2 regions of the Cupriavidus sp. HMR-1 genome follow, and region 2 is predicted to be linked to the other one. Evidence: riboswitches for the same ligand, from Rfam matches in the RefSeq annotation. Region 2 holds a riboswitch; the other holds the start of a gene.
The links. A riboswitch is a leader RNA that binds a small molecule or an ion and turns the genes downstream of it on or off. The one in region 2 is predicted to bind glycine.
Positions count from the first base shown of each region.

Region 1: it holds a riboswitch for glycine, as region 2 does, so the genes downstream of both, D769_RS26700 (D-amino acid dehydrogenase) here and gcvT (glycine cleavage system aminomethyltransferase GcvT) in region 2, are expected to answer to the same signal.

Region 1 covers NZ_ANKP01000250.1:1,503-10,384, reverse strand. The annotation lists gene D769_RS26735 (LysR substrate-binding domain-containing protein) at 1-591, opposite strand, end outside; gene D769_RS26730 (tripartite tricarboxylate transporter substrate binding protein) at 751-1,743, shown strand; gene D769_RS26725 (DUF1338 domain-containing protein) at 1,800-2,819, shown strand; gene D769_RS26720 (PLP-dependent aminotransferase family protein) at 2,849-4,072, shown strand; gene D769_RS26715 (DUF190 domain-containing protein) at 4,082-4,405, opposite strand; gene D769_RS26710 (PepSY domain-containing protein) at 4,614-4,880, shown strand; gene D769_RS26705 (cytochrome b/b6 domain-containing protein) at 4,883-5,437, shown strand; glycine riboswitch at 5,472-5,571, shown strand; gene D769_RS26700 (D-amino acid dehydrogenase) at 5,745-7,013, shown strand; tRNA gene D769_RS26695 (tRNA-Leu) at 7,231-7,317, opposite strand; gene D769_RS26690 (amidohydrolase family protein) at 7,425-8,705, opposite strand; gene D769_RS26685 (TetR/AcrR family transcriptional regulator) at 8,789-8,882, opposite strand, start outside.
Region 2 covers NZ_ANKP01000131.1:6,825-15,706, forward strand. The annotation lists gene D769_RS17130 (MBL fold metallo-hydrolase) at 1-414, opposite strand, end outside; gene D769_RS17135 (L-serine ammonia-lyase) at 507-1,883, opposite strand; gene gcvP (aminomethyl-transferring glycine dehydrogenase) at 2,063-4,987, opposite strand; gene gcvH (glycine cleavage system protein GcvH) at 5,073-5,453, opposite strand; gene gcvT (glycine cleavage system aminomethyltransferase GcvT) at 5,558-6,685, opposite strand; glycine riboswitch at 6,793-6,912, opposite strand; glycine riboswitch at 6,934-7,021, opposite strand; gene D769_RS17155 (glycine zipper 2TM domain-containing protein) at 7,176-7,397, opposite strand; gene D769_RS17160 (UvrD-helicase domain-containing protein) at 7,690-8,882, shown strand, end outside.

The DNA.
Region 1 (8,882 bases), on a different contig from region 2:
GCGCGTGACCAGGTGCAGCAGCGGCGATCGCGCGATGTCGTTGACGCTGACCCGCTTCTTGCCGCCAAAAAAGTCTGGATGGCAGACGGCCACCGACTCCTCGCCGAACATCCGGTCCACCCGCGCGCCCGGATAGACCGCCTCGCCGAAGTGGATCGCCGCGTCGTACGGCGTGCCCTCGAACAGGAAGACATCCGACTGCGCGCGGATGTTGACGATGACCTGCGGGTGGCGGGCATAGAAACCCGGCAGCCGTGGAATCAGCCACTCGACGGCCAGCGTTGGCACGCACGCCAGTTCCACCGTGCCACCCACACCTTCGTGCGCCATGATGTCCAGCGTGTCGCGCTGCAGCTTGCGCAGCATCTCGCGCACCTGGCGGCTGTAGAGCACCCCCGCCGCCGTCAGCGTGATGCGCTGATTGGCCCGGTGAAAAAGCTGCACGCCAAGCAGGCTTTCCAGCGAGGCGATCTGGCGCGATACCGCGCTCTCCGTGATGTACAGGTCCGCCGCCGCGCGCCGCAGATTCAGATGCAGCGCCGCCGCGTCGAAGGCACGCAGGTTGGACAGACTCGGAAGACGTTGGCGCATGAGGCGGGGACGGACTTGTTGACTAAAAGTCATCATCCTATACCGAAATCTCGCTTGAAACCGTCAGCTTGATGAGGAACGATTCGAACTCGCACCGCCGCGCCCCCTCTTAACGCGGCACCCCAGAACGAACAAAGACAAGCAGGACAGGGAGACAACATGAAGCGTTTGATCAGCGCCCTCGCAGCTGCCGGCCTCGCATTCGGCGCGGCTGTTCCCGGCATCGCCGCCGCCCAGGAATTCCCGGCCAAACCCGTACGCATCATCGTGCCGTATCCACCGGGCGGCACCACCGACATGGTGGCGCGCCTGATCGGCGACCAGCTCGCGATCCAGTGGAAGCAAACCGTCCTCGTCGACAACCGTCCGGGCGCGGGCGGCATCGTCGGCACCGGCACGGCGGCCAAGTCCCCGGCCGACGGGTACACGCTGCTGATGGGCTCGGTGGGCGAGTTCGGCATCAATCCGACGCTGTACAAGAAGCTGCCCTACGACGCCGGCGCCGACTTCGTGCCGGTGACGATGGTCGCCAAGGTGCCGAACGTGGTCGTGGTGTCACCGGCCTTCGCCGAGCGCGCCCATGTGCAGACGCTGGGCGAACTGATCGCCTATCTGAAGGCGCATCCGAAACACGTGAACATGGCATCGGCCGGCAATGGCACCTCCACGCACCTCGCGGGCGAACTGTTCCAGCGCATGACTGGCACGGAGATGAGCCACGTCGCCTACAAGGGCAGCAGCCCGGCCATCGCCGACCTGATGGGCGGCAGCGTCGACGTGATGTTCGACAACCTGCCGGCTTCGCTGCCGTTCATCCGTTCGGGCAAGCTCAAGGCGCTGGCGGTGACCACGCCGGCACGCTCGTCGGCGTTGCCCAATGTGCCAACCGTCGCCGCCGCCGGCCCGGTGCCAGGCTTCGACGCCAGCCCGTGGTTCGGTCTGCTCGCACCGCGTGGTACCTCTGCAGCCGTGGCGCAGAAGATTAGCCAGGACCTGACGCGCGTGCTCGGCGAGCCCGCCGTGCAGGCCAAGATGCGCGAACTCGGCGCCGAACCGGCACCGAGCACGCCCGATGCCTTCGCCGAGGTTCTGAAGAAGGATCGCCAGAAGTGGGGCGACATCGTCCGACTGTCCGGCGCCTCGGTGGACTGAAAACCACCTACGTTATTCCAACTGCCTTTCCGCGCGTCCCCGCGCGGCATCTCATCATGATTTCCAACGTCACCTCGCTCGTATCCCTTAGCCTCGGCACCGAAGCCGCCACGCGGCTCTCGCAACTGGTGGCCACACCCACGCTGCCGACCGGCAAGCTGGGTCACCCCACGCGCGCCGAGATCGCTCATGCGCTGAACCTGGTGCTGTTCGCCGGCATCCTGGATCGCGTGCCCACCGGCAAGGCCTACACGGAGGATGTAGCGGCCGCGGGCGGCAAGGTGCACTTCGACCACGGCGCGCTGCGCACCGTGCGCTGGCAGGAGAACGGCGCGTTGCCCGCAGGCGAGGCAGCCTTCACGCGTATCCTGCGCCCGCTCGGCTACCGCCTCAATGGCACGTATCCGCTCGACCGCATCGGCATGACGGGCCGCTCGTATGCCCACGCCGATGCGCCGGAGGAAATCGCGCAGTTCTTCCTCAGCGAATTCCATCCCGAGCGCTATAGCGAGGAATTCCAGCAAGCCGTGAGCCACGTCGTCGGCAACTCCGTCGATCCGCTCACGCCGCGCGCGCAGTCGCTACTGTGGGAACTGGAACGTGACGGCGCGCTGCCGCTGGCCGATGCCGGGGAGCTGATCGACCTGCTGGCCGGCTGCTTCGAGCGTCAGCACGCCACACCGCATCTGAACGACTACGAACGCCTGCTGGCCGAGTCGTCCGAGATGGCGTGGATCGCCACCGAAGGGAATGCATTCAACCACGCCACCGACCGCGTGGAGGACGTCTTCGCGGTATCGGACGAACAGAAGCGTGTGGGCCGCCCCATGAAGGAGAAGGTCGAGGTGTCGCAAAGCGGCCGCGTGAAGCAGACCGCGTTCCGCGCCGATCCGGTTCGCCGCGCGTTCGTTGGCGCCAGCGGTGACGAGGTGGTGCGCGAGGTACCGGGTTCGTTCTACGAGTTCATCACGCGCGATCGCTACGTCGACGAGGCACAGGCCATCACGCGCACGGACCTGGGCTTCGACGCCGGCAATGCGCAGGGCATCTTCAAGATGACCGCCGCGGCCTGCTGAAGCACGACGTCCGCAACCACGAGCGCGCCATGACCGCCTACCCCTTCGTTCCCGCGCTACGCGAGCCGCAAGGCTCGCCGATCCGCGAGCTGTTCAAGTATCTCTCCGACCCGGAGATGATCTCGTTCGCTGGCGGCTATCCGTCCGCCGCGTTGTTCGACGTGGAAGGCATCGGCGCGGCATCCGCGCAGGCATTGCGTGAACGTCCTGCCGAGTGCCTGCAGTACGGTGCGACGGAGGGCACGCCTGCGCTGCGCCAGGCGCTGGCGGCCCTGATGGCGGAGCGTGGCGCGGCCGTCGCCCTGGACGAACTGCTGGTCACCAGCGGCTCGCAGCAGGGCTTCGATTTTCTCGTGCGCGCGCTGGTGGAGCCGGGCAGCCTTGTGCTGGTGGAAGAACCCACCTACTCGGCCACGCTGCAGGCACTGCGGCTGGCCGGCGCTGACGTGCGCGGCGTGCCGTCTGACCATGACGGCATGAACGTCGACGCACTGGAGGCGATGCTCGCGGACGCGCCGGCACGTCCGCGCATGATCTACACGGTGCCGACCTTCGCCAATCCAACCGGCGCCACGCTGTCACCCGCGCGCCGGCTTCAATTGCTGGAACTGGTGGCACAGCACGGGATCGTGCTGGTCGAGGACGATCCTTACGGCGCGCTGTGCTTCGACGGTCCGCCGCCGCCGTCGCTGCTCGCGCTTTGCAATCAGGTACCCGGCGCGCGCCCGTGGCTCGTGCATCTCGCGAGCCTGTCGAAGACGCTGGCGCCAGGACTGCGGCTGGGCTGGATGGTGGCCGCGCCGGAGATCGTGCGCCGCGCGGTGATCGCCAAGCAGGTGTCGGACCTGTGCACGCCGCCATGGCTGCAACTGACCGCCGCGCACTACCTTCAGGCCGGAAACCTGCCCGCGCAGGTCGGGCGGGAAGTGGCGGTCTACCGCGACAAGCGCGATCGGCTGACGACGGCGTTGCGCCAGGCGTTCGGCACGCGCATCCGGTTTGCGGATCCCGCCGGTGGCATGTTCCTGTGGGTATCCGTGGATGGCATCGACGACGCGGCGGCGCTGCTGCCCCATGCCATCGCAGAGAAAGTGCTGTTCGTGCCGGGTGCCGGCTTTTATGCAGAGCGTCGCGCGCGCCCCGCGTTCCGGCTGTCGTTCGTGGGCGCCGATCCGGCGCAGATCGAGGAAGGCGTGGCGCGGCTTGCCCGGGCCGCGGCGCGTGCCGGGGTATCCGTCATCAATCCGGCCTGAGCCAGGCGCTCAGATATCGAGCGTGCCGACGAAGCCGAACTCGACCGGCGTCTTCGCATAGAACAGGCGGATGTCTTCGTGACGCAGGCGCTCCAGCAGCGCCTCCACCTCTTCGACCGTGGCAACCACAGTCACCTCTTCCGGCCGATCGGCAAGTTCAATGAAGTGCCAGGAGTGGAAGCGATGGTCGTGCCCGATTCCCTCCGCCGCCACCGTGTGCGTGGCGCCGCGAATCTGCATCTCCCGCATCACCTGCATCAGCCAGTGCGATAGCTGCTTGCCGTGATAGCGCCGACCTTCCTGGGTGTAGAAGGTGAGTTGATAGCCCTGCATGACATCTCCCTGCGGGTCCGGATTGGCCAGAAGCTGGAGCCCCCCACGTGGCAGTTTCATCGTATGCCAGGTGACTGCAATGGTCCAAGACCAGCCGCTGGGCCGCGAGCGCCCGACACCCCCTGGGAAACCCAGTGTTGAGAATGGCTCTCATTCTGAGTTAGGATGCCGCCATCGCCCCTTGCGGGGCTCATTGCCGGAGAAGTTCATGCAGAAGATTGCCGCTTTCCTCGTTGCCGGAGTGTTCTCGACCGCCGCTTTCGCCGGCGCCAACTGCGCCAAGCACCCGAAATCCGAATGGATGCCGGAAGCCGATGCCAAGGCCAAGATCCAGGAACAGGGCTACAACATCAAGAAGTTCAAGGTGGACGGCAATTGCTACGAGATCTACGGCACGACCAAGGATGGCAAGAAGGCCGAGATCTACTTCGACACCAAGACGCTTGAAATCGTCAAATCGGAAATCGGCAGCTAAGCATGTCGGCGCCCGCGGACCGGACGAACGCCCCCGACACGATTCGCGTCTGGGACGTGGTCGTGCGCTTCACGCACTGGAGCGTGGCGGCCATCGTCTGCTTTGACCTCGTCCAGGACTCCGGAGACAAGGTGCACCGGACCCTCGGCTACATCGCCGCGGGGCTGGTGCTGTTCCGGGTCTTGTGGGGCTTCATCGGCAGCCAGCCTGCGCGTTTCCGCACATGGCTGCCACGTCCGTCCGCCATGCTGGCTTATGGCAAGGCACTGGTCGCCGGCCGCGCGCCGCGGTATGTCAGCCATACGCCGCTGGGCGCCGTCGCCATGCTGGCCATGTGGGCGCTGATCCTGGCGCTGGCGGTCACCGGCTGGATCTCGCGTCTCGATGCGTTCTGGGGCGAGGATTTGCCAGTCGACATCCATCGCTGGCTGGCGAACGGGCTGCTGGCGCTGGTGATCCTGCATGTGGCCGCGGCCATCGTCATGAGCATCAAGGGCCGCGAGAACCTCGTCGCTGCCATGATCACGGGGCGCAAGCCAGGTGATCCGCACCGCTAGCGGATTTATATGGCATAGTTGCCATCGTTTTACCCCGCGTGTATCGGGAGAGTCTGTGCCAGCCGCCCGGCCGACACAGCGCCGAAGGAGCAACCGCCCCGGAAACTCTCAGGCAAAAGGACCGGTACCCGCCATTGAACTCTGAAGAACCCCGGCTTGCACGTCAGCCGGCGGTACCGAAGGAGCAAGCGGCACGCGTATTGTTCGTGTGCCGCGAATCTCTCAGGTCAAGGACAGAGGGGGCGTCCGCAACCGCGCATGGTGCGCGGCGGACTGCCATCCCACGACGTCCTGAAAGACCTTCGACATGAAATCCATTGCAGTGATCGGCGGCGGCATCACCGGCGCCACGACGGCCTACGCCCTGGCCAAACGCGGGTTCTCCGTCACCCTGTTCGAACGGCACCGCTATGCGGCCATGGAAACCTCGTTCGCCAACGGCGGACAGCTCTCCGCCTCCAACGCGGAAGTCTGGACGCACTGGTCCACGCTGGCCAAGGGCCTGAAGTGGATGCTGCGCAATGACGCGCCGCTGCTCGTCAATCCGCGTCCGACCTGGCACAAGCTGAGCTGGTTCGCCGAGTTCATCGCATCGATCCCGCATTACCGCCGCAACACGGTGGAGACCACGCGGCTTGCCATTGCCGCGCGCCAGCACCTGTTTGCGTGGGCGGAGGCGGAGGGCATCGACTTCGACCTCAAGCGGCGCGGCATCCTGCATATCTATCGGGACAAGGCGGGCTTCGATCACGCAGGGCAAGTCTCGAAGCTGCTCACCGAAGGCGGACTCGAACGGCGCGCAGTGACCCCGGACGAGATGCGAAGCATCGAGCCGACGCTGGCAGGCGAGTACTACGGCGGCTACTACACCGAAAGCGACTCTACCGGCGACATCCACAAGTTCACCACCGGTATCGCTGCGGCGGCGCGCAGACTGGGCGTGCAGATGCTCTACAACCAGGACGTGAGCGCCGTGTCGACCAGCGGCCGGCGAGTAACGATCGTCTCGGCTGACGATGGCCAGACGACATCACGCGAATTCGACGCCGTGGTCGTCTGCGCCGGCGTTGCCAGCCGCGAATTCGCGCGCCAACTCGGAGACCGCGTGAACATCTACCCGGTCAAGGGCTATTCGATCACGGTCAACCTCAACGACGCCGAAAGCCAGGCCTCGGCGCCCACGGTCAGCCTGCTCGACGACGAAACCAAGCTTGTCACCAGCCGTCTGGGCGTGGACCGATTCCGCATAGCCGGCACCGCAGAGTTCAATGGCGTCGACCGCGACATCCGCGCCGATCGCATCCGTCCGCTGATCGACTGGGTCCATGCTTGCTTCCCCGGCGTCAGCACCCGCAGCGTGGTGCCCTGGGCGGGGTTGCGACCGATGATGCCAAACATGATGCCGCGCGTCGGTCGGGGCCATGCCGCTAACGTGTTCTACAACACAGGGCATGGGCATCTGGGCTGGACGCTGTCCGCCGTGACGGCCGAGATGGTGGGGGATGTCGTGCGCCACGCCGCTACGGAGCAGCAAGGGCGCGTGGGCGTTGGCGGATTGGTGGTGGGCAACGGCTGAGGGAAGCCTTTCTTTCCGGGCGTAGAAACGAAAAAAGCCCCGCTTGCGCGGGGCTTTTCGAATCTGGTGCCCAGAAGAGGACTCGGTCACCCATGCGCGACCCCGGGTTGCGCTTGCAAGCGCAACCTTTTCTCGTCCTCGCGAAAGGCCCTCAAGGGCCTTTCTTTCCGGGCGGAGAAACGAAAAAAGCCCCGCTTGCGCGGGGCTTTTCTGAATTTGGTGCCCAGAAGAGGACTCGAACCTCCACAGTGTTGCCACCGCTAGGACCTGAACCTAGTGCGTCTACCAATTCCGCCATCTGGGCTTCGTTTCGCTGCATTGCTGCTGCGATGCGAAGAAAGAGATTATGCTGAGCAAGACCATCTCTGTCAACACAAAATTCATCGATTCTTCAAAAAACTCTCCATACCGTCATGCCCGGTGTAGCTGGAAGTCGACTTTGGCCGGTCGCCCCTCGAGCGCCAGCATTGCGGTGGCCGGCGTCGTGCGGGCAACGACTTTCCCTGCCCGCATCACCACCAGCCGGGTCGCGCGCAGGCGGAGCGCCTCCACCGGGTCCCGCGCCTGCAGCAGCACCAGATCGGCGCGGCAGCCCGGCGAAATCCCATAGCCTTCGAGACCCAGGATACGTGCCGGCGTTTCTGTCACAGCGGTGAAACACGCGCGCATGGCGTCCAGCCCCGTCATCTGCGCGACATGCAGACCCATGTGGGCCACCTCGAGCATGTCGCCCGAGCCAAGGCTGTACCAGGGGTCCATCACACAGTCGTGACCGAAGGCCACAGGAATGCCGGCGGCAAGCATCTCGGGCACGCGCGTCATGCCGCGCCGCTTGGGATAGGTATCGTGCCGCCCCTGCAGCGTGATGTTGATCAGCGGATTGGCGATGGCCGATACGCCGGCCTCTCGCATCAGCGGCAGCAGCTTGGAGACGTAGTAGTTGTCCATCGAATGCATCGACGTCAGATGCGAACCCGTGACGCGTCCCTGCAAACCCAGCCGTACCGATTCGCTCGCCAGCGTCTCGATATGGCGCGACATCGGGTCGTCGCTTTCGTCGCAATGCATGTCCACGCGCAACCCGCGCTCGGCGGCTTCCTCGCAGAGCATCTTCACCGACGCCGCGCCGTCGGCCATCGTGCGCTCGAAATGCGGAATGCCGCCCACCACATCGACGCCAAGGTCCAGCGCACGGCGAAGGTTGTTGAGCGCATCCGGTGCGCGCAACAGACCGTCCTGCGGAAATGCCACGAGTTGCAGATCCAGGTAGGGCCTGACGCGCTCGCGCACGTGCAGCAACGCCTCCGTGGCCAGCAGGCGCGGATCGCACACATCCACGTGGGAACGGATCGCCAGCAGCCCTTTGGAGACGGCCCAGTCGCAATACGCCAGCGCGCGCTCGACGATGGCATCCTGCGTAAGCAGCGGCTTCAGTTCCCCCCACAGCGCGATGCCCTCGAGCAGCGTGCCGGACTGGTTCACGCGCGGCAGACCATATGACAGCGTGGAGTCCATATGGAAGTGCGCGTCGACGAACGGCGGCGAGACAAGCTGCCCAGCGGCGTCGATCTCCTCTCCCGCCGTTGCCGCGATCCGTGGCTCCACCGCCGCGATCCTGCCGTTGGCAATGCCGATATCGATATCGGTACGTCCGTCAGGCATATTGCAGTGGCGCAGGATGGTGTCGAACATGAGGCGTCCCTTGTGATCCCGATGGCGGTGACGTGGCAATGGTAGACGAAGACTGCATGGCAACTGCCACGCATGATGCTGGATCAGGCCAGCGAGGCTTTCTGATCCAGCCCGCAGCCACGCAGCAGCAACGCCACCAGGTGCTCGGTGGCGCGTTCGAAGTCCTCGGTGTCGAGC
Region 2 (8,882 bases):
GCCGGTGAAGATGCGGCGCACCACGCCATCGGTGGTGGGCTCCTCCCACAGATAGCTCATGCTGCCGGCGGTATGCCCGGGCGTGTGGATGGCCCGTAGCACCTGATTGCCGAAGCGGAGCGTGTCGCCGTCGATGAGTTGCTTCTGCGCGGGCTTGATGTCGCAGCCCGACGGCGCCGCCGTGTGGGCGCCGGTCTGCTGTGCCAGATGCCCCGCCGAGGTGATGTGGTCGGCATGGGCATGTGTTTCCACCACCCAGGCCAGCTTGGCGCCGGTGTCGGCAAGTATGCCGAGGTCGCGCTCGTACTGGCGGTCCACGGGATCGATCAGCACCGCCTCATGGGTGTCCGCGTCGATCAGCAGATAGGTGTAGGTGGACGACGTTTCGTCGAAAAGCTGATGGAAGGTCTGCATGGCCGTGTTGTTTTTGGCAAACCGAAGGTGCCTCAATCATACGTCGGCCATCGGTGCCTGCAACCTGCGTGGGTAACTGGAGGCACCCGGGATCAGCATTCCACGATATTGACCGCCAGGCCGCCTCGCGCAGTTTCCTTGTACTTGGTCTTCATGTCCGCGCCAGTTTCGCGCATGGTCTTGATGACCGAGTCGAGCGAGACGTAGTGCGTGCCGTCGCCGCGCAGGGCCATGCGCGCCGCATTGACCGCCTTGACCGCCGCCATGGCATTGCGCTCGATGCAGGGAATCTGCACCAGTCCGCCCACGGGATCGCAGGTCAGGCCGAGGTTGTGCTCCATGCCGATCTCGGCGGCGTTTTCCACCTGCTCGGGCGTGCCCCCGAGCACGGCCGCCAGCGCGCCGGCCGCCATCGAACAGGCCACGCCGACTTCACCCTGACATCCGACCTCCGCGCCGGAGATCGACGCGTTGAGCTTGTAGAGCAGACCGATCGCGCCTGCCGTCAGCAGGAAGTCCACCGCGCCCTGAGGGTTCGCGCTCGGAATAAAGCGGTCGTAGTAGTGCAGCACTGCCGGAATGATGCCCGCGGCGCCATTGGTGGGCGCCGTGACCACGCGGCCACCCGCCGCGTTCTCTTCGTTGACGGCGATTGCGTACAGATTGACCCAGTCCATGACCGAAAGCGGATCGGACAGGGTGCGCTCGGCGCGTTCGGTCAGGTTGCGATACAGCTCGGGCGCGCGTCGGCGCACCTTGAATGGCCCGGGCAGTTCGCCATCGGTGCGGCAACCGCGTGCCACGCATTGCTGCATCACGTCCCAGATGTGGAGCAGGCCGTCCATGACCTCCTGCTCGGAGCGCCACGTGAGTTCGTTCTCCAGCATGAGCCGGGCAATCGACTTGCCGCTGGCGTGAGCCATGTCGAGCATCGCGCGCCCGCTGCGGAACGGATGCGGCAACTGGCGCTCGGCCGCCTGCAACTGCGTGTTGGGCGCGCCCGCCGTGACGATGAAGCCACCACCCACAGACAGATAACGGGCCTCGCGTAGTGAGGTACCGTCCGCATCGTAGGCGTGGAATTTCATCCCGTTGGGATGCTCGGCCATCGCCTCGCGACGATAGAACGCGATGTGTTCGCGTTCTATGAATGGCACCGTATGCGTGCCGAGCAGCGAGAGCTGGCGGCTCGCGCGCAGCGCGGCGAGCTTGGCGTCGATGGTGTTCGGGTCGACCGTGTCCGGCGCTTCCCCCATCAGGCCCAGGATCACGCCCTTGTCGGTGCCGTGTCCCTTGCCCGTCGCACCCAGCGAGCCATACAACTCCACGCGCACACTTGCCACCTGCGGCAGCAGCCCGTCACGCTCCAGCCCGTGGGCAAACATCAGGGCGGCGCGCATCGGGCCGACGGTATGCGAACTGGACGGGCCAATGCCCACCTTGAACAGATCGAAGACGCTGACTGCCACGGCTGACTCCTGAGATGTGCCGTAAAAGTAAGACTACCCGGCACTCCTGCGCGAGGGCGGTGCCGCAGAGCCGCTTACAAAACGAAGCGAAGCGGTTCTGGCTAGGCGCGCGGCCGCGGACAGTACAAGTGGTACGGCAAGGCCGCGCAACGACGCCAGAATCGTTTTTTAAGCGGGTCTCAGTCTTCAGCGTACTCGCTTAGTGGTACGCACGAGCAGAACAGATTGCGGTCGCCGTACACGTTGTCCGCGCGGCCAACCGGCGGCCAGTACTTCTGCGTGCGCAGCGATGCCACCGGGTAGGCGGCTTCCTCGCGCGTGTACTTGTGGTTCCACTTGTCGCTGACGACCACAGCGGCCGTGTGCGGCGCGTGCTTGAGCGGGTTGTCTTCGCGATCGAAGCTGCCGTCCTCGACACGCGCGATCTCGCCACGGATGGCGATCATCGCGTCGATGAAGCGGTCGAGCTCGTGCAGTGCCTCGCTCTCGGTCGGCTCGATCATCAGCGTGCCCGGCACCGGGAAGCTCATGGTCGGCGCGTGGAAGCCGTAGTCCATCAGGCGCTTGGCCACGTCCTCGTTGCTGATGCCGGTGGCCTTCTGCAGCGGGCGCAGATCCAGGATGCACTCGTGCGCCACCAGCCCGTGCTGGCCCGTGTAGAGCACCGGGAAGTGCGGCGACAGACGCCGGGCCACGTAGTTGGCCGTCAGGATCGCGTTCTCGGTGGCGGCGGTCAGGCCGGCCGAGCCCATCATCGCGATATACATCCACGAAATCGGCAGGATGCTGGCCGAGCCGAACGGCGCGGCCGAGACGCCACCGATGCCGTTCTCGTCACGACGATAGCCGACGCTGTCCTGGTTCGGCAGGAAGTCCGCCAGATGCGCGCCCACTGCCACCGGGCCGACGCCGGGGCCGCCACCGCCGTGCGGAATGCAGAACGTCTTGTGCAGGTTCAGGTGGGACACGTCGCCACCGAACTGGCCGGGCGCGGCCACGCCGACCATCGCGTTCATGTTCGCGCCGTCAACGTAGACCTGCCCGCCGTGCTTGTGCACGATGTCGCAGATCTGCTGCACGCCCTGCTCGAACACGCCGTGCGTGGACGGGTAGGTGATCATGATCGCGGCCAGGTTCTTGCTGTGCTGTTCGGCCTTCCTGGCCAGATCTTCCAGATCGACGTTGCCGTTCTCGTCGCAGGCCACCACCACCACCTTCATGCCGGCCATCTGCGCCGACGCCGGGTTGGTGCCGTGCGCGGACGACGGGATCAGGCAGATATCGCGATGGCTTTCGCCACGGCTGGCGTGATAGGCGTGGATGATCAGCAGGCCCGCGTACTCGCCCTGCGAGCCGGCGTTCGGCTGCAGGCTCACCGCGGCGTAGCCGGTGGCGGCGCACAGCATCGCCTCAAGCTGGTCGATCATTTCGCGATAGCCGACGGTCTGGTCGAGCGGCGCGAACGGGTGGATGTGGCTGAACTCGGGCCACGTCACCGGGATCATCTCGCTGGTGGCGTTGAGCTTCATGGTGCAGGAGCCCAGCGGGATCATCGTGCGGTCGAGCGCGAGGTCCTTGTCCGCCAGCGCGCGCAGGTAACGCAGCATCTCGTGCTCGGCGTGGTGCGTGTTGAACACCGGGTGCGTGAGGTACGCGCTCTGGCGCGCCAGCGTCGCCGGGAAGCCGTCCTGCACCGAGGCCTCGATCGTGTCGAAGTCGGGCACGGCCTTGCCGTGCGCGAAGATTTCCCACAGCGCGATCACGTCGTCGCGCGATGCGGTTTCATCGAACGAGATGCCGATGCGCGTGGCGTCCACGTGGCGCAGATTGATGCCACGGGCCGTCGCCGATGCGTGGAACGCCTCGGTGTTGAAGCCGGTCTCCAGCGTCAGCGTGTCGAAGAACGTAGCGTTCAGCGGCGTGTGACCCAGCGTCTTCAGGCCGGCGGCCAGCGTGGCAGTCAGGCGATGCACGCGCTGGGCGATGCGCTTGAGGCCCTGCGGACCATGGTAGACCGCGTACATCGACGCCATCACGGCCAGCAAGACCTGCGCCGTGCAGATGTTCGACGTGGCCTTCTCGCGGCGGATGTGCTGTTCGCGCGTCTGCAGCGCCAGCCGATAGGCCTTGTTGCCTTGCGCGTCGATCGTCACACCGACCAGACGGCCCGGCATCGAGCGCTTGAATTCATCTTTCACGGCCATGTAGCCCGCGTGCGGGCCACCGAAGCCGAGCGGCACGCCAAAGCGCTGCGAGTTGCCCACGGTCACGTCGGCGCCCCATTCGCCCGGCGCGGCGATCAGCGTCAGCGCCAGCAGATCGGCAGCGGCCACGACGCGACCACCGGAGGCGTGCACGGCTTCGGCAATTGCGCGGTAGTCGGCCACATCGCCATTCACGCCCGGGTATTGCAGGAGCACGCCAAAGGCATGGGCCTGCGCGGCGTCAGCGGCGGGGCCGACCTTGACCTCGATGCCGAGCGGCAGGGCGCGCGTGCGAACCACTTCCAGCGTTTGCGGCAGGACGTCTTCAGCCACGTAGAACGTGTTCGAGGCGTGCTTGTTCACGCGCTGCAGCAGCGTCATCGCCTCGGCGGCAGCGGTGCCTTCGTCGAGCATCGACGCGTTGGCGATATCCAGGCCGGTCAGATCGGTGATCATCTGCTGGAAGTTCAGCATCGCTTCCAGACGGCCTTGCGAGATTTCGGGCTGGTACGGCGTGTACGCGGTGTACCACGCCGGGTTCTCGAAGATGTTGCGCAGGATGACGCCCGGCGTGAGCGTGTTGTAGTAGCCCTGGCCAACGAAGCTCTTGAGCACGCGGTTCTTGCCCGCCAGCGCGCGCAGGCGGCCGAGCGCGGCCTCCTCGGTCAGCGGTGCGGTGAATTCGCCCAGCGACATGCCGTCACGGCGGCGGATCGCGGCGGGCACCACGGCGTCGATCAGCGCGGCGCGGCTCTCGAAACCGAGCACCTTGAGCATGTGTTGCTGTTCGGCGGAATCGGGGCCGATATGACGGGCGGCGAAGGCGTCGCGCGCCTCCAGTTCGGCCAGCGTGGGCCGGGCACCTTGGGCGGCAGCGTTCATGGGGAGCGGGGCGTTCATGGCAAGGAATCTCGTGGGGGCGCGGCGGCAGGTGGTCAGCCTGGCCGCCGCGTTTGCGGCATCGAATCAGTCAGGGTGTCGGGGCTCAGGCGCCGACGCTGGCCTTGTAGGCGTCGGCACTCATCAGGCCGTTCACGTCGTCGCTGTTGGCCGGCTTCAGCTTGAACAGCCAGGCGTCGAACGCATTGGCGTTGACCGATTCCGGCGAGGCCGAGGCGGCTTCGTTCACGGCGATCACTTCGCCAGCCACCGGGGCGTAGATGTCGGAGGCGGCCTTTACCGATTCCACCACGGCAAGCGCGTCACCGGCGCCGACCGACTTGCCCACTTCGGGCAGTTCCAGGAAGACGATGTCGCCGAGCGCGTCCTGCGCGTGATCGGTGATGCCGATCGTCAGCGTGCCGTCGGACTCGACGCGCACCCATTCGTGCGACTCGGTGTACTTCAGGTCAGCGGGGAAATTCATTGAGGTTCTCCGGAATGCAGTGTGTTTCTTGTTTCAGGCATCCCCCCTGGCTGGCCCGCCGGGGGGATGTAAGGGCGACCGTTGGTGTGAAGCCGGGCGATGCCTCAGCTCACGAGTGCCTTGCCATTGCGCACAAACGGCAGTTTAACCACAGTCGCGGTCAGTTTGCGGTCGCGAATCTCCACCTGCACCTCGGTGCCGGGGGCAATGTCGCGGGGAAGGCGGGCAAAGGCGATCGATTGCGCCAGCGACGGGCTGAACGTGCCGCTGGTGATTTCGCCGTCGCCGGCCGGGGTGATGACTTTCTGGTGCGCGCGCAGCACGCCACCCTTGTCTCGCAGGATCAGGCCGGCGAAGGTCTTTTGCTGGCCACTGGCCAGCAGCGCCGACTTGCCGATGAAGTTGCGCTCGCTTTGCAGGTCGACGGTCCACGACAGTCCCGCATCGAGCGGCGAGGTGTGGATATCCATGTCCTGGCCGTACAGGTTCATGCCGGCTTCCAGCCGCAGCGTGTCGCGCGCGCCGAGTCCGGCGGGACGCACGCCCGAGGCGGACAGCTTTTCCCAGATGCCCGCGACGTTCTCTGCCGGCACAACGAGTTCGAAGCCATCTTCACCGGTGTAGCCGGTACGGGCCACCATCAGTTCACCCATCTCGGCGTCGTGCACCACCACCGCGTTGAAAGGCTTGAGCGCGTCGGCGGGCTGGGTCGACGGGAATGCGTCGTACACCTTCTGGCGTGCGTTCGGACCCTGCACTGCAACAATGGCCAGCTTGCTCACGCCGGCCGGGGCCAGGTCGCCACGGCGCGGGGTGATCGTCACGCCGCTGCCGGTGGCCGTGTTGCGGGACTGGATCCATTCGATGTCGCCGATGGCCGTGCTGGCGTTGACCACCAGGCGGAACCGGTCCTCGGCAAAGAAGTAGACGATCAGGTCGTCGATGACGCCGCCTTTCTCGTCGAGCATGCACGAATAGAGCGCCTTGCCCGGCGTTTGCAGCTTGTCGATGTTGTTGGCCAGCAGGCCGCGCAGGAAGGCGCGCGTGTGGGTGCCGCTCAGGTCCACCACGCACATGTGGGAGACGTCGAACATGCCGGCGTCGGCGCGTACCGCGTTGTGTTCCTCGATCTGGGAGCCGTAGTTGACGGGCATGTCCCAACCGCCGAAGTCGACCATGCGGGCGCCGAGGGCGCGGTGGATGGCGTTGAGGGGCGTGGCCTGGAGCGTCATGGATGTCCTTGGGGGCGCTCGGTTCGAAAACCGTGGTTCGAAAACGAAAAAAGGGTCATCCGCCGCAGCGTCCGGTCGCGCCAATGCGCTACCAGTCCGCTGCCGCGGATGACCCCTCTGTCCTCGATACCTGAGAGATTACGAAGCGTGGTGCTTCGTGCGCCCCTTCGGTGGACATGCTCACCATTGCCTTGCAATAGCGGATGTCGCTCTCCAGAGTGCGGCATGCATTGTGTGCATGTTGCATGCCGATCCAGCCAGTCCATGGTGCCTGAGAGTTTTCGGGTGATACCCCTTCGGCGGCGCAATCGCTGCGCGCTCTCCCGGCCGGATGCGCGTGAATGTACGGGACCGGTCTGCCTTTGTCAAACCTCGTGCGGCAGGCCCGGTCCCGTGCGTGGTCGCCCGTTGCGGGCGGCCCTCGCCAACCTGTCAGTGGCCGTCATCGCGCCCGGTAACAGGCCCTTGATGAGCGGCCCTGGGACAACCCTTAGTGACCCTTGGTCGTGACGTTACCGATCACGCCACCCACGGCGGCGCCGCCGAGCGTGCCCAGCGGGCTGCCTTCGGTCAGTACGGCGCCACCCACGGCACCGACGCCCGCGCCGATCGCCGTGTTGCGCTGCTTCGGCGTCATGTCGGCGCAGCCGCCAAAGGCAGCAAGCGTGACACCAATCAGTGTGAGCTTCGAAATCGTGCGGAACGTAGTCATATGGCCTCCAGTGCTTTGTTGTCGACATGCGGTACTGCCACGCGCGCCAGCCATACCGGCACGCTGTGAAAAGTGAGAGGCCGATGCCGTGCCCGGGTGCCCGCGGCTTACGATTGTTACGGGCTCGAAACGCTTGCCGTAGGACGGTCTCCGACACACGTGCAGGGTGCGACCAGACACGAGGCGCGTGACACGAGGCACGTGTTAACATCGCCAGCTTTGGCGCACCGGCTCCGGTGTGCTTCATCCGCGCCTTTTCGGCCGATCCTGGCCAATCCTCATCAAAGATCACATGTCCCACGGGCTCAATTCCGCGCAATCCGAAGCCGTTCGCTATCTCGACGGGCCATGCCTCGTCCTGGCGGGTGCCGGATCGGGCAAGACGCGCGTGATCACGCAGAAGATCGCGCACCTGATCGAGGACAAGGGGTTCGAGCCGCGCCACATCGCCGCCGTCACGTTCACCAACAAGGCGGCCAAGGAGATGCAGGAGCGCATCGGCAAGCTGATGGAGGGCAAGACCACGCGCGAGGGCAAGCGGATTCCGCTCAAACAGCTCACGGTCTGCACGTTCCATTCGCTCGGCGTGCAGATCCTGCGCATGGAAGCCGAGCACCTTGGCCTGAAGCCGCAGTTCTCCATCATGGATTCCGATGACTGCTTCGGTCTGGTGCAGGAGCAGCTTGGCACCACGGACAAGAAGCTGATCCGCAGCGTGCAGAGCACGATCTCGCTGTGGAAAAACGGCATGATCGATCCGGAGACGGCACTTGCGCAGGCGAGCGATGCCGACGAGCACCAGGCCGCGATGGTGTATCGCAATTACGTGGCCACGCTGCACGCTTACCAGGCGGTGGACTTCGACGACCTGATCCGCCTGCCCGCCGAACTGTTCGCGCGCGACGAAGCCGTGCAACTGAAGTGGCAGAACCGCCTGCGTTACTTCCTCGTCGACGAGTACCAGGACACCAACGCGTGCCAGTACCAGTTGCTCAAGCTGCTGGCCGGTGGGTCGCATCTGCGCGCGCCGGCATTCACCGCAGTGGGTGATGACGATCAGGCGATCTATGGCTGGCGTGGCGCCACGCTCGACAACCTGCGCCTGCTGCAGTCCGATTTCCCGAGTCTGAAGGTGGTCAAGCTCGAACAGAACTACCGTTCGACCGTGCGGATTCTGGAAGCCGCCAACGCGGTGATCGCCAACAACCCGAAGCTGTTCGACAAGAAGCTGTGGTCGGAACACGGCATGGGCGATCCGATCGCGATCCACCCGATGAACGACGAGGAGCACGAGGCAGAGTCAGTGGTATTCCGGCTGTCCGCGCACAAGTTCGAGCGGCGCGCGCAGTTCCGTGACTACGCAATCCTCTATCGCGGCAATCACCAGGCCCGGCTGTTCGAACAGATCCTGCGCCGCGAGCGCATTCCGTATGTGCTCTCCGGCGGCCAGAGCTTCTTCGACAAGGCCGAAATCAAGGACATCTG